Regions from separate parts of the Ruegeria sp. H8 genome, predicted to be linked through region 2. Evidence: riboswitches for the same ligand, from Rfam matches in the RefSeq annotation. Region 2 holds a riboswitch; each other region holds the start of a gene.
The links. Region 2 has a riboswitch for cobalamin ahead of ACR0A2_RS19010 (energy-coupling factor ABC transporter permease). Riboswitches for the same ligand answer to the same signal wherever they lie in the genome.

Region 1 (4,125 bases), on a different contig from region 2:
CCTTGAGGAACTGAAAGGTGTCCTCTGCGCCGTTGCCGGATTGATAATCGAGCAGCACCAGAAACTCCGGGTTGGCCGCTGCCACGGCCTCCCACGACGTGCGGCCCCAGCTGGTATCCAGATCATGCGTCACGTTAGCGCCACCCGCCGCTGTGATCATCGCATCGGGAATGGCGAACTTGCCGGCGGTGAATGGAGCATCGGCCGGTCCGTCCAACAGGAATACGCGGGGCTTTGCCAGATCGGCTGTTTTTGCTTCGATGGCGGACAATTCGTCTTTCCAGCTGGCAACCAGCGCCTCGGCCTTGTCTTCGACCTGCATGACCTTGCCCAGACGCAGAACGTCATCAAACAACAGGTTCATGCTGGCCTCGGGGCGATCCTTGTCCAGATGCACGCAGCTTTCGGTCAGGATCATGGTCTTGATACCAAAGGGTTCCAGCGTGTCGGGCGTGACATCTCCGCCGGGTTTCATGCCATAGTACCAACCGGCAAAAAACAGATCGGGTTCGACGGCCACAAGGTTTTCAATCGTCGGGTATTTGGGGGCAAGCTCTGGGATGTCGCCGCGCTGAGCATCAAAATCAGGGCTGGTTTTATACCAACCCGTAATTCCGGTAAGACCCACGATCTTGTCCTGAAGGCCGAGCGCAAAGGCCATATCCGCCATGTTCATGTCATGCACGACCAGACGTTCCGGCGCCGAGTCAAAAACCAGCGGTTCACCGCAATTGTCCACGGTGATGGCTTCCGCTGCCGCGCCACCTGCCAAGCCAGCGAAAACAACCACCGGCCAAAGTTTCTGCATCATATTTAAGTTCCTGTTATTATGACAGTTTCCGTTTTCGGATATCCAGTGCGGGGATCATGCGGCCTTCGTGCTGAAAGCACAGGTAATCCACGCCGAATGTCTCGCGTACCCGGTCTGGGGTCAGAACTTCGCCAACAGGCCCGAACCCTGTCAGACGCGTAGCCTTCATCAACGCCACATGGGTGGCGAATTCCGGGATCATGACCAGATCATGGACGATCATGACGACCGTTACCCCCAGATCAGCGACCAGAGACAGCATGTGCCCCTTGGCATCGGGGTCCAGATGGTTGGTTGGCTCGTCCAGAAACAGCAAGGACGGGTTCTGGGCCAACGCGCGCGCGATATGTGCGCGCTGACGTTCTCCGCCGGACAGCTGACCCATCGTTTTGTTGGCAAAATGCGACAGCTCGGTCGTCGTCAGAACCCGTTCCAGATCAGCCTTGTGCTGAGCCATCGAACGTTCGTCTTGAATCGGGATTTGCCCCAGCGCAACATAGTCTTGCAGGCGCATCCGCCCGTCAGGCATTTCCTGCTGCCCGACCACAGCAATGGAGCGGGCACGTTGGCGGGCGGACAGGGTCCGAAGGCTTTGACCTTCGATCCAAACATCACCCAAGGCAATCCGTTCGATCCCGCACAGCAGTTTCAGCAGAGTGGTCTTGCCGGCGCCGTTCGGCCCTGCGATTGCCAGAATTGATCCTTCTTCCAGACGAAAGGACACATCCTGCAACAGGATATCACCATTGAGCGCATAGTACTTCAAATTCTCGGCAACCAGAAAACTCATGAAGCGCCACCAGACGGCAATGCGGGTATTCGCGACAAGGTCTTTGCGAAAAGGGCAGGGGGGCGGTCCGAGGCGCTGGTCCAGCCATCGTCACTGTCGCCGAACTGGGTCGCGAATTCGACCAGGGCGGACAGGTCGTGTGATGTCGTGATATCGCCAAACAGGTACTGCGCTTTTCCCGGGGCCTGAAATCCGACGGTCATGGCCCGTTCACAACCTGCCATGCACGTCACCATTCGGGTTTCAAAACCGTCAGGCAACCGGGCATTCAGCACGTCTTGCGCGGCCTCGGCAGACATCGCCCCCTGACATGTTGAACAGATCAGAACGTAGTGATCAGAATAGCAGGTCATAGCCATCTCCGTCGTTTGCCAGACGCAGACAGAGGGCACATACCCAGATATTACGCAAACGCGCCATCAAGCCTCCTTCCGAGACGCCCCGCCTCGGGTTGGTTCATAGTGCGATGGCAGGTCTCCTGACTTGCGGGTCGTTGCTTGGCCGACCTTCCCAACCCATGCGGGTCAGTGGTGAAGTGGCGTCGCTCACCGCTTACAGTTGCGGGGGCAGTCACGGACTTGGCACATTCCAGTGCCGCACCGTGTTCCCATTTTCATCCCTTATGGAACCATCCCGCTCAGCTAGTCTGGCAATGCCAGACTTGTCAAGCGGCAGACGAAGGCGTTGGTAGATGGAATTGCGACAGCTGACCCAGCTGTCCTGCTGCGCCAGCCCGGACCGAACGGTGTCAATAGTCTGATACAAGAAGGAAATCCGGTTCGGAATCTTTCTCGACCTTTGAAAACCGTGGAATTGGCTTTTCAAACCCAATGTCGGTGCGGTCGTTATTCACGGTCGATACCTCGCCAATAAGGCAATCGCCGCGCTCGGCCCAAAAAGCGTGCCAGATGCCGGGCATCAGAGTTACGCTTTGCCTCGGCTTCAGCCGCACGTACTCTTGGGGTTGCAAGGTTACAGGGCAGGCATCGCTGGGGACCGTCACCGGGTTGTCGCGGTCGACGCCACCGTTTGGATCCGACGCATGAATTTCCAGAACGAGATCGCCGCCGCCCCGGTTGATGATGTCTTCTGCCTTGATAATATGCCGGTGCATCGGAGAAAGCTGATTGTCTTTCAAGATCAACAGTTTTCTGCACAGAGCATCCCACGCCCGGATTTCAGATCCTTCGTCTAAACCAGTGCGTAGAGTGAACGGGAATAGGCAATGTTCGTCGAAATGGCCTTGTGCGTAATTGGTAATGTTCCATCCCAGCCTGCGGCTGCGGACAGTTTCGACCAAAGAGATGCGCATTTTCTCGGGCGATCAATCCGCAAAGAGCGGCTACGCGGCGCCGAAAGATTGAATGAACGCCTGGGCCTAGGGCTTGATGTGGTTGATTTCGGATCGTTTCATCATGCCATCCCGCAGATCAAAGTTCGTGCGCCCAAGGGGGTTCCGCCCCGGCTCGGGAAACGGTCACGGCCGCAACGTCAGCGCCCAGTTCCATGGCTGCTTGCAGGCTTTCAACCGTCAATCCGCGCAGACCTGACTTGGTCAGATGCCCTGCGCGGCTGAGCTCGGTCAGAACGCCGGCGTTGAACGTGTCACCTGCGCCGATCGTATCGACCACTTCAACGGGTTTCACAGGAACCGAGACTTCGGAACCATCCGCCAGGTAACCGTGCGCCCCGTCACTGCCACGCGTGACGATGACAACGGAAGGACCCGCTTGCAACAGCACAGACGCTTTTGCGGATTCGGCTTCAGCGCCCGGAATGATCCAGTCCAGGTCCTCGTCTGAAACCTTGACGATATCCGCACGCGAGATCATGCGGTTCAAACGCGTCCGAAACCGGGTTTGATCCTTGATGAAATCCGGGCGGATATTCGGGTCCAGCATCACTGACCGGTCGGAACCGTGGCTGTCCAGAAGGGCGGCATAGGCATCTGCGCAAGGTTCACACGCAAGGCTGATTCCACCGAGATACAGGGCAGAGACAGCAGGAAGCTGATCGGGCATGTCTTCGGGCAGCAACATCCGGCCCGCGGTGTTTTCATCGACAAAGCTGTAAGTCGCGTGTCCATCCGAGAGCTGCACAAAGGCAAGCGTGGTGGGACGGTCCGAGATGATCACATGTGTCGTGTCCACATGGCTCGCTTTCAGCGCATCAATCAATTGCTGGCCGAACATGTCCGATGACAAACCTGTCAGCATCCCTACCGGAACACCCAGACGTCCCATCGCGACGGCTGTGTTCAGAACTGCACCACCAGTATGTGGCACAAAACCAATTGCGCCCGATGCGGTCGGTTCTGAAATCATATCTATCAGCGCTTCACCACAGCACAGGATCATGTCTTGGTCCTTCTAGGTAAGAAACTTCGGTTAGTCTGGTTGCTGTCTCAGCGCGTTCTTGCAGAAGTTGTTTGCGCCGATGATCCCGAACTCTGCCTGTTCAGACACGTAAAGGTTCAGGGAGCGGCGCAAGTCGCTGAAGCGGCCGCCGCCGTTGAACGCATCCT
Region 2 (4,125 bases):
CGAACCACGGCGATACGCGACGATGCCAGAGAGAAACAGCAGGGCCGTCGAACCGCCGAGCACGTAATAACTCGCGGCGGCGATCTTGCCGAATACGGCCAGCCAGCTCCCTCCCAAGCCAAGTAAAATCAAGGCCATCGGCAAGATGCAGCAGGTCGCAACGCCAAGTGCGGTAAACGATCCAATAAAACTCGCGCCAACAAACTTGCTCATGGTCAGCTTTCTCCGGCTTTGACGAACTCGAACGGAAGCCGGTTCGACTTCCTCGATTCTTGCTTCGCGCGGTTTGTGAAATTCGACATCATGACCGACAACATGCATCCTGTAGTAGCTACAGGTTCAAGGGAAAGGTCATCACATGATTGCGATTGGCGAAGCGGCGAGATTGATCGGTCTGTCGGTCGAGACGATCCGCTATTACGAACGGGAAGGCATAGTCGAGAAAGCCGGTCGAACCGCCTCGGGACGCCGCGCATACACGGAACGGGAAATCTCCGAGCTCAGATTCATCAAACGCTGCCGCGATCTTGGCTTTACCATTCAGGATGCATGCGCACTTCGCGAATTGTCCAAAGCGCCCGAGCAAGCTTGTCGTGACGTCGAATACGTTGCAACAAGACATCTCGACAACGTCAGGTCAAAAATCGCCGCCCTCCAACGGTTGGAGCAAGCACTGGCAGAACTTGTGCAGACCTGCACCGAGGGTGCGGCCTCATGCCCCCTGCTAACGGCGTTGCTCAACGAGCCTTTCGTCAAAGATGTCATTAGCGGCCACTAATTGCAGCGCCTGGAAAACCGAAACTGGCTATCTCAGCTTGCGGAGGAGCGGCTTCATTGTCCCGGTATTCCGTAACCCTCAGCGATGACGGCCGATCTCTGTTGTATTATTGTTGAATGAGAGAATTGCGATCAGCTTACCCTCTAATTCGCTCTGTTAGCTATGCCGGGCTGGTGATGGCGTGGATGCTCTGATGCTGTCAACTAAGGAAGAAATACCAAAGAATCTGCAAATTTTTGCCGCTTTACCCCTAGAGGCTAAGAAGCTGTTGCAATTCCCCAAGCACATGAAGGCTTGGAATAAAACACATTGGCCGGGGAAGTTTGGATACTTTAGAGGAACGAGCATGGAGAAGGCAGATATGACAAATCCCACTTTAGTTCAGGGAGTGTTATCGAAAAACCTGCTGGGTTATCTCCCAATGGTCTGTTTTATATGCAGCTTTTTTGTGTCTGCCGCTACATTGCAAGCCTCTGAGCTTCCCTCGATCGGTCTTGACAAAAAGATTGGAGCGCCATCCGGTGCCAAATCACTGTGCAAAGACTACTCGTGGGCGTGCGCGAGCGCTCGTAGCTCTGGTCTGTCCGTGGCAAAAGAAAATCAGATCGTTAAAACGATCAACACGCGCGTCAATCGGAGAATCCGAGCAGTTTCGGATCAAAGCCAATATGGGACAAAAGAATACTGGACACTGCCGACGCAAGGGTCAGGAGATTGCGAAGACTTCGCTTTGCAAAAGAAGTTTGAACTTGTGCAGAATGGTTTGGATCCTACGAAGCTACTAATTGCGACTGTCTTGGACACCAATCGCAATGGCCATGCTGTTCTAGTCTATCGCTCGAGTGAAGGCGATTTGGTTCTGGACAATGTTACCAACAGGATCAAAACGTGGAAGGAAACGAGGTATCTTTTCCTACGAATACAGGACCCGATTCACCCTGATCGTTGGGTACAGGTTTTTAGTGGCTAAAAACAATGTGGCGCGCCCTCGAGACGCGCCACAATAATCTTTGGAGCTGCGACTACCGGTTTTTTCGCGGCAACCCAATTTTAGGACACCGCTTCAAACTTTGGTCAAGCTTTCGCAGCGTTGTACAAACGCGGAGTCACCAGACCTGTACTGTTCAAACCGCGCATCGCCTTGGCTGCCGCAAGCACTGCCAGATCAGCAATCGGCTCAATGACGATTACCAGCATATAAGCACCGCCAAAGGATAGAACCGAAGCCATGGTTTCTGCGCCGAAACCCTGGCCGTAGAAGGCCCAGAACCCAACCCATGCGACTACTCCTCCCTGATACGTCGCACTCAGCGCAAGAGCTTGGCCATATTTGAGGTCAACATATGCTGTGCCGGGAGCGATGATGCGGCTGGCCAGTGCTTGTAGCGCAAATAGCGGCACCAGCAGAGTGGTCAGGTTGATGAAGTACTGCGGAAGATCGAACGGGGCAAAAAAAACACCCTGAATCAGGAGACCAGCTGCCAATCCAAAAGCCGCGGGTGCAGCACCGAGAAGCAGAAACAGCGTCGACCCCAGGATGAAGTGGACTTCAGAGACACCAACCGGGAAATGCGGCAGGACTTCGAAGAAAAGGAAAACCCCAACGGTGGCGAGCACCGAGCGCATAGCAAAAGATGCAGGTCCATTCGCACGCAATGTGGAAAACGTTTCTTTCGCTGCGTAAGTAGCCGCACCTGCGGCGGTAACATAGGAAAGCGCGATTTTGGCACCATTCACGATGCCCGGTTCGATATGCATGTTCTTTCTCCCTACCGCCTCACCCGGCGGCTTGTCAGGTTGAATCGACCGTAAGGCCGACAGGTTCAGTCTGGGCATAGCCCGGCGCTTTACGGCAGGTCTCCTGACTCGCGGGTGCTCGCTCCGCCAACCTTCCCGGTTCCATTACGAACCAGTGGTGTCTTGGCATCGCTCTCCGCTCACAGTTGCGGGGGCAGTTACGGAATTGGCGCCATTGAAAACACCGAACCGTATTCCCTTTTAATCCTTTTGGCTTCCGCCATCAGGAACCGAAAACAATTCACCGCTACAATGGCGGCTTCGTTTCTGTCAAATGTCTTTGCGACCTAGTCCGAAGTAGACTCGACCGATGCAGGATTCACGCAACCGGCGACATGGTCCATTAGGTAAACCAAGCGTTACCTGAAACCTCTTGAAGCTCTAGCTGCTAGAGGCTTTAAGACTCGAATTTGATCGCAAAAATGCGATGCAACCACATTACACTTGTGAACCAGGACGAGACTTATGCTGACACGGCGCCATTTCATTCAATCAACCACAGCGCTATTCTCGGCGTCTGCGGCCAGTCCATTGATCGCCAAAACATGGCCAACCTCGTCGCAAAAGACCTATTGGGACAGCCAGGTCACGCCATTTGACTACGATCCAGCGACCTCAAATCCATGGGGCGTTCATGACCGTTTTTTACCACGACGTGTCGTAGCAAATGATGGTTTGGTTCCCGGTGACATCCATGTCGATGCCGTCGCGCGCTATCTTTACCATATCGAGGAAGGCGGCACAGCAATGCGCTATGGCGTAGCGATCGCGCGTGGGAACCTTTACGAGCCCGGTACCTATGCTATCCGGCGCAAGGTCGAATGGCCACATTGGACGCCAACGGCTTCAATGATCGAGCTCAACCCCGAATACGCGGAATTCCGGGATGGCATGGAACCCGGGCCAAGTAATGCTCTCGGCTCTCGAGCCCTTTATCTATACGTTGGGGATCGAGATACTTATCTCAGAATCCACGGTACACCTCAGCCCAGAAGCATCGGTGGTCGCGCAAGTTCTGGATGTGTTAGAATGATCATGGCCCATATCAATGATCTCTACCCACATGTAAAAATCGGCTCGACCGCATACTTATACTCGGCCGAAGATAGCGTCACAGCCCGCTCATAAATTTTGGGCAGCGCAGGTGGATGTCGCTGCCCTCTTTTTTATCAGGCGTCACGCGCAGCGCAGATCGGGGCGCCATTCGTTGCGCGCAGTGGAACCAGCGTCGTCTCGACAGGTCCGCTGTGCTCATACCAAAAGCAGTTATCTTCTGGCATAAGGCGCGCTGTGGCCAGATCTTGCCCCGGTTCTGCCAGCGCAACAACTGAATCCGGCAGGTTACCTGGTTCGAATGCTTTGCTTTTGCCCCCTGTGAACTGGGCTGAGCAACCGGCAGTAATCGAGACTAACGTGATGGTAATTGCGATCCGTTTCTGCATTGACTTGTTCCAAAATTTATTACGTCTTCTGCGACTAAATTGCATCCACGCGACCGGCCCGCAAGAAGGAATGAAGCATCAATATCGCGGGCAACGAACCGGATTGAA
Region 3 (4,125 bases), on a different contig from region 2:
CCCGGATGTGCCGTGCAAAAGGCAATAAGCCACGGCATGCTTGATCCGGCTCGATTGGACCGGTGGCGCAAGCTTCGGCGCGAAGATCAGCGCAATTCTGAGACCGTCGCGCAGTCCCGGGCGCGGGACAAAGCGTTCGGCAAGATGGTCCGTGGTGTCATGAAGGAAAAGAAACTTCGCAACCGGTGATGGCGGGTCGGGGCCTGGCCCGTTCTGCGCCGCGTCTGATCAAGCGATCAGTCGCGGCCAAACCGCTGCATTGCGCCGGGCAAATGCTCCGATATGACCAACCTCGGACAACCCGAAATCGGCAGGGTTCAGCAGGTGGCGGTTGGCATCGGGGCCGTAAAGATCCGCAAGCCGCCAAACCGCGTCCGGCGGCACCATCTGGTCGTCCTCGAAGGTGAACAAATCCACGGGCGTTCCAGAATCCTTCCACTGCGCCGCAGGTAACTCATGCCCGATTTCAGGCACATAATTCAAAGTTGCGGTACACCATTTGCGCCACTGCCAATAGACCGATGCCGGCAGATCCGAGCCGAACCCGATCGCCTTTCCGGGAAGGTAGCCAAGGGCTCGGGCCAAAAGCGGGGCATGACCATACCAGAACAATCCTGCCAAACCCCGATAGGGCCACGGGTGGTCGCTTACGGTTACCAGCCCCGAACAAACACAGATCATCCGGTCAATCAGATCGATATCCGGCTGCACAGGCCCCAACATCGCGCCGATCGAATGACCGATGGTCCAATGCTGCGAATCGGGAAACCGTCTGCGCATTTCCGCCCGTGCCGCGGGCATGTCGATCAAGGCCCAATCCGCCATGGTCGCACGCGATTCTTTCAGGCGGCCAGTCAAGGAATGCCCGTAATCGCGATAGTCATAGGTCAGGCAGGCCATACCCTGCTCGGCAGCAAGCCATCGTGCGAAATGACGGTAATAATCGCGCGGCACACCCGTTGCACTGTTCAGCACGACGACGATTTCGGGCGAGGTCAGCGGGCTGTACAATCGGGCAGACAGTGTTTTCTGCCCGGACGGAAAGCGAAACTCTTCGGTCAATACCGTTTGCTCTGTGTCCAACATGATCTCTGGCTTTGCGCTTGGTAAATCCGGTTTCCGAACCTCAACGCCCTCGACACTATGCATGAACCGACACCGTATCCAGCATGACCAAGCGTCCGGTCAAAAGATCGGCTTGACTCGATGCGTGCTCAAACGCTAGCGGTTGTGTGATGGTTTCCGGCCTCCACAAGGGGTCGGGATGAAAAGGGAACACGGTGCGGTAATGTCTGGTCAAACAGGCAACAACCAAATCCGCGACTGCCCCCGCAACTGTAAGCGGTAAGCGATGCCGAAACACCACTGGCCCCGAAGGCTGGGAAGGTCGGCAAAGCGATGACCCGCAAGTCAGGAGACCTGCCATCGGAAACGAAACCGAAACTCGGGCGGGGTGTCCGGGCAGGTCCTGACGGCATCACGATGTCCCACCTGTCTCAAATATCCTGTCCACCAAGCGCGGAGGGCGCAGGATGATCTGGAAGACAAAAACACATGAATTCAGTGCGACAGTATGTCAGCGGACGGGCAAAACCTGCCCCGCTTTGGCGCGGCTGGCGCGCTCGATATCCGAAGCCATGGCCCAGGCGACCTCGGCCACAAGTGACGATTTCGAGATTGAGGGCAGCAGCGAGCTGTCACATTGCACCGAAGGATGTCATGCAATTTTCCGCGCGCGATCAGACAGCCTTCGTGTCTTTTGCGGCACGCAGCCCGAAACCGCGATTGAGCCGCTGAACGGCTATGCCGACCTGATCTTCGGAAACACGTTCAGTGCGATGCCATCCGGCGTCGTGAATCCCCCACCCTGCGCGATGATCGAAGTTTCCACGATCCGGCCTCGGAAACCTGTTTGCGCGCCCGCGCAGATTTCAATCTGAATCCAGACTGACCTGTGCCTGGGCGCGCCGAGAGGCCCAGGCCAGTTGCGCATCCGTTTCGACGGCGCAAGGGCGCACCGCCCGCAATCGTTGCAGCGCCATGTCCGCGCGTTCGCCGCATTCGACCATCAGCCGCAGGACAACCATACCTGACCTGCCACATCCCCCGCGGCAGTGCACCAATACGCGACCTCCGCCGGACAGCGCGTGCCGGGCCGCGGCGCTGACGGACGGCCACGCGTCATCAATCGCTTTTGTCGGCGCTCCGAAATCTTCGATCGGCAGGTGAACCCATCGGCTGGCGCGGCTTTGAATATCGCTGCCAAATTCCTGCGCCCCGTCCTGAAGCATTTCGACATCCGTCGTCATCGAAACAACAAGCCCCGGCTGCCAGGCTGCGATCATATCCAGATCGCTGGAGTAATCTCCGCCGCGTCCGGGCATCGAGGTCAGTGCCAGCGTTCCGCCACCGACTTGCAGGGCGTAGATCACCAACTGCGACATGAATCCTGTCCTCCCCAAAGAACTCTTTACAAAAATGAGCCGTTAAATCCGCTGATGCAGTCTAGTGCGAAAGCGACTCGTTTCTAAATCAAAAATCATCGCGCCCCGCTGTGGACGCGGGCAACGGTGGCCACTACGCTGTGCCCAAGCACCGAATCCCAACGAGAAGACATGACAGACAGCTCCAGCCCCGCCTATCAGGTTCTCGCCCGCAAATATCGCCCGGAAACCTTTGCCGATCTGGTGGGTCAGGATGCCATGGTGCGCACCCTGAAAAACGCGTTCGCGGCCGACCGGATCGCGCAGGCCTTCATCATGACCGGCATTCGCGGCACCGGCAAAACCACGACCGCAAGGATCATCGCCAAGGGGATGAACTGCATCGGACCCGACGGAACCGGTGGCCCCACGACCGAGCCCTGCGGTCAGTGTGAACATTGTGTCGCCATCATGGAGGGCCGCCATGTCGACGTGATGGAGATGGACGCCGCCAGCCGTACGGGCGTCAACGACATCCGCGAGATCATCGACAGTGTCCGCTATCGCGCCGCCAGCGCGCGTTACAAGATTTATATCATCGACGAGGTTCATATGCTCTCGACCAGCGCGTTCAACGCGCTGCTCAAGACGTTGGAAGAACCGCCCGCGCATGTGAAGTTCATCTTTGCAACCACTGAAATCCGCAAAGTGCCTGTCACCGTGCTGTCCCGCTGCCAGCGTTTCGACCTGCGCCGGATCGAACCCGAAGACATGATTGGCCTGCTGCGCAAGATCGCCGAAGCGGAAAACGCCCAGATCGCCGAAGACGCGCTGGCGCTGATCACCCGAGCAGCGGAAGGATCGGCCCGGGATGCGACCTCGTTGCTGGATCAGGCGATTTCGCACGGGGCTGGCGAGACGACCGCCGATCAGGTCCGTGCAATGCTTGGACTGGCAGACCGTGGCCGGGTTCTGGACCTTATGAATATGATCCTGCGCGGTGATGCCGCCGGAGCACTTACCGAGTTGAGCGGCCAATACGCCGAAGGCGCAGACCCGCTGGCGGTGCTGCGCGATCTGGCCGAGATCACGCATTGGGTGTCCGTAGTGAAGATCACGCCTGACGCGGCGCAGGACCCGACGGTTTCTCCGGACGAACGGACCCGGGGCCAACACATGGCCGAGGCTCTGCCGATGCGGGTTCTGACCCGGATGTGGCAAATGCTGCTGAAGGCGCTCGAGGAAGTCTCGGCTGCCCCCAACGCCATGATGGCCGCTGAAATGGCCGTTATTCGCCTGACCCATGTGGCGGATTTGCCCAGCCCCGAAGAGCTGATCAAACGGTTGCAAGATGCCCCGCCACCGCCGCCGGGCGGGCCCAATGGCGGCGTTTCGATATCCCGACCGGGCACCGGTCCGGCGCCGGCTGGCGCGGCCCATCCACCTGCCTATGCGCCGTCCCCTCGCGGTTCCGGTGGCGCACCGGTTGCAGCCCTGGCGCAGGATGCCCAGACGGCTCTTGCCCGGTACCCGACCTTCGACCACGTGGTGGAACTGATCCGGACCAATCGCGACGTGAAGTTGCTGGTCGAGGTGGAAAACGGCGTGCGCCTCGTCTCCTATCAACCCGGACGAATCGAATTTACGCCCGCCGCCCAGGCACCGGCAGATCTGGCGCCACGACTGGGCTCAGCCTTGCAAC

Region 1: another riboswitch for cobalamin. It lies ahead of ACR0A2_RS12610 (DUF1636 family protein); the one in region 2 lies ahead of ACR0A2_RS19010 (energy-coupling factor ABC transporter permease).
Region 3: another riboswitch for cobalamin. It lies ahead of ACR0A2_RS21100 (hypothetical protein); the one in region 2 lies ahead of ACR0A2_RS19010 (energy-coupling factor ABC transporter permease).

The regions. Positions count from the first base shown of each region.
Region 1 is NZ_JBQFNY010000004.1:238,215-242,339, forward strand. Features, by position in the region: gene ACR0A2_RS12600 (ABC transporter substrate-binding protein) at 1-811, opposite strand, end outside; gene ACR0A2_RS12605 (ABC transporter ATP-binding protein) at 828-1,601, opposite strand; gene ACR0A2_RS12610 (DUF1636 family protein) at 1,598-1,954, opposite strand; cobalamin riboswitch at 2,053-2,249, opposite strand; gene ACR0A2_RS12615 (D-lyxose/D-mannose family sugar isomerase) at 2,350-2,913, opposite strand; gene ACR0A2_RS12620 (carbohydrate kinase family protein) at 3,032-3,958, opposite strand; gene ACR0A2_RS12625 (glucokinase) at 3,989-4,125, opposite strand, start outside.
Region 2 is NZ_JBQFNY010000010.1:100,139-104,263, reverse strand. Features, by position in the region: gene ACR0A2_RS19025 (hypothetical protein) at 1-213, opposite strand, end outside; gene ACR0A2_RS19020 (MerR family transcriptional regulator) at 359-778, shown strand; gene ACR0A2_RS19015 (transglutaminase-like cysteine peptidase) at 960-1,748, shown strand; gene ACR0A2_RS19010 (energy-coupling factor ABC transporter permease) at 1,853-2,536, opposite strand; cobalamin riboswitch at 2,613-2,825, opposite strand; gene ACR0A2_RS19005 (L,D-transpeptidase) at 3,041-3,703, shown strand; gene ACR0A2_RS19000 (hypothetical protein) at 3,745-4,017, opposite strand.
Region 3 is NZ_JBQFNY010000015.1:8,090-12,214, reverse strand. Features, by position in the region: gene rsgA (ribosome small subunit-dependent GTPase A) at 1-189, shown strand, start outside; gene ACR0A2_RS21105 (alpha/beta hydrolase family protein) at 229-1,086, opposite strand; cobalamin riboswitch at 1,220-1,441, shown strand; gene ACR0A2_RS21100 (hypothetical protein) at 1,533-1,940, shown strand; gene ACR0A2_RS21095 (protein-tyrosine phosphatase family protein) at 1,932-2,444, opposite strand; gene ACR0A2_RS21090 (DNA polymerase III subunit gamma/tau) at 2,616-4,125, shown strand, end outside.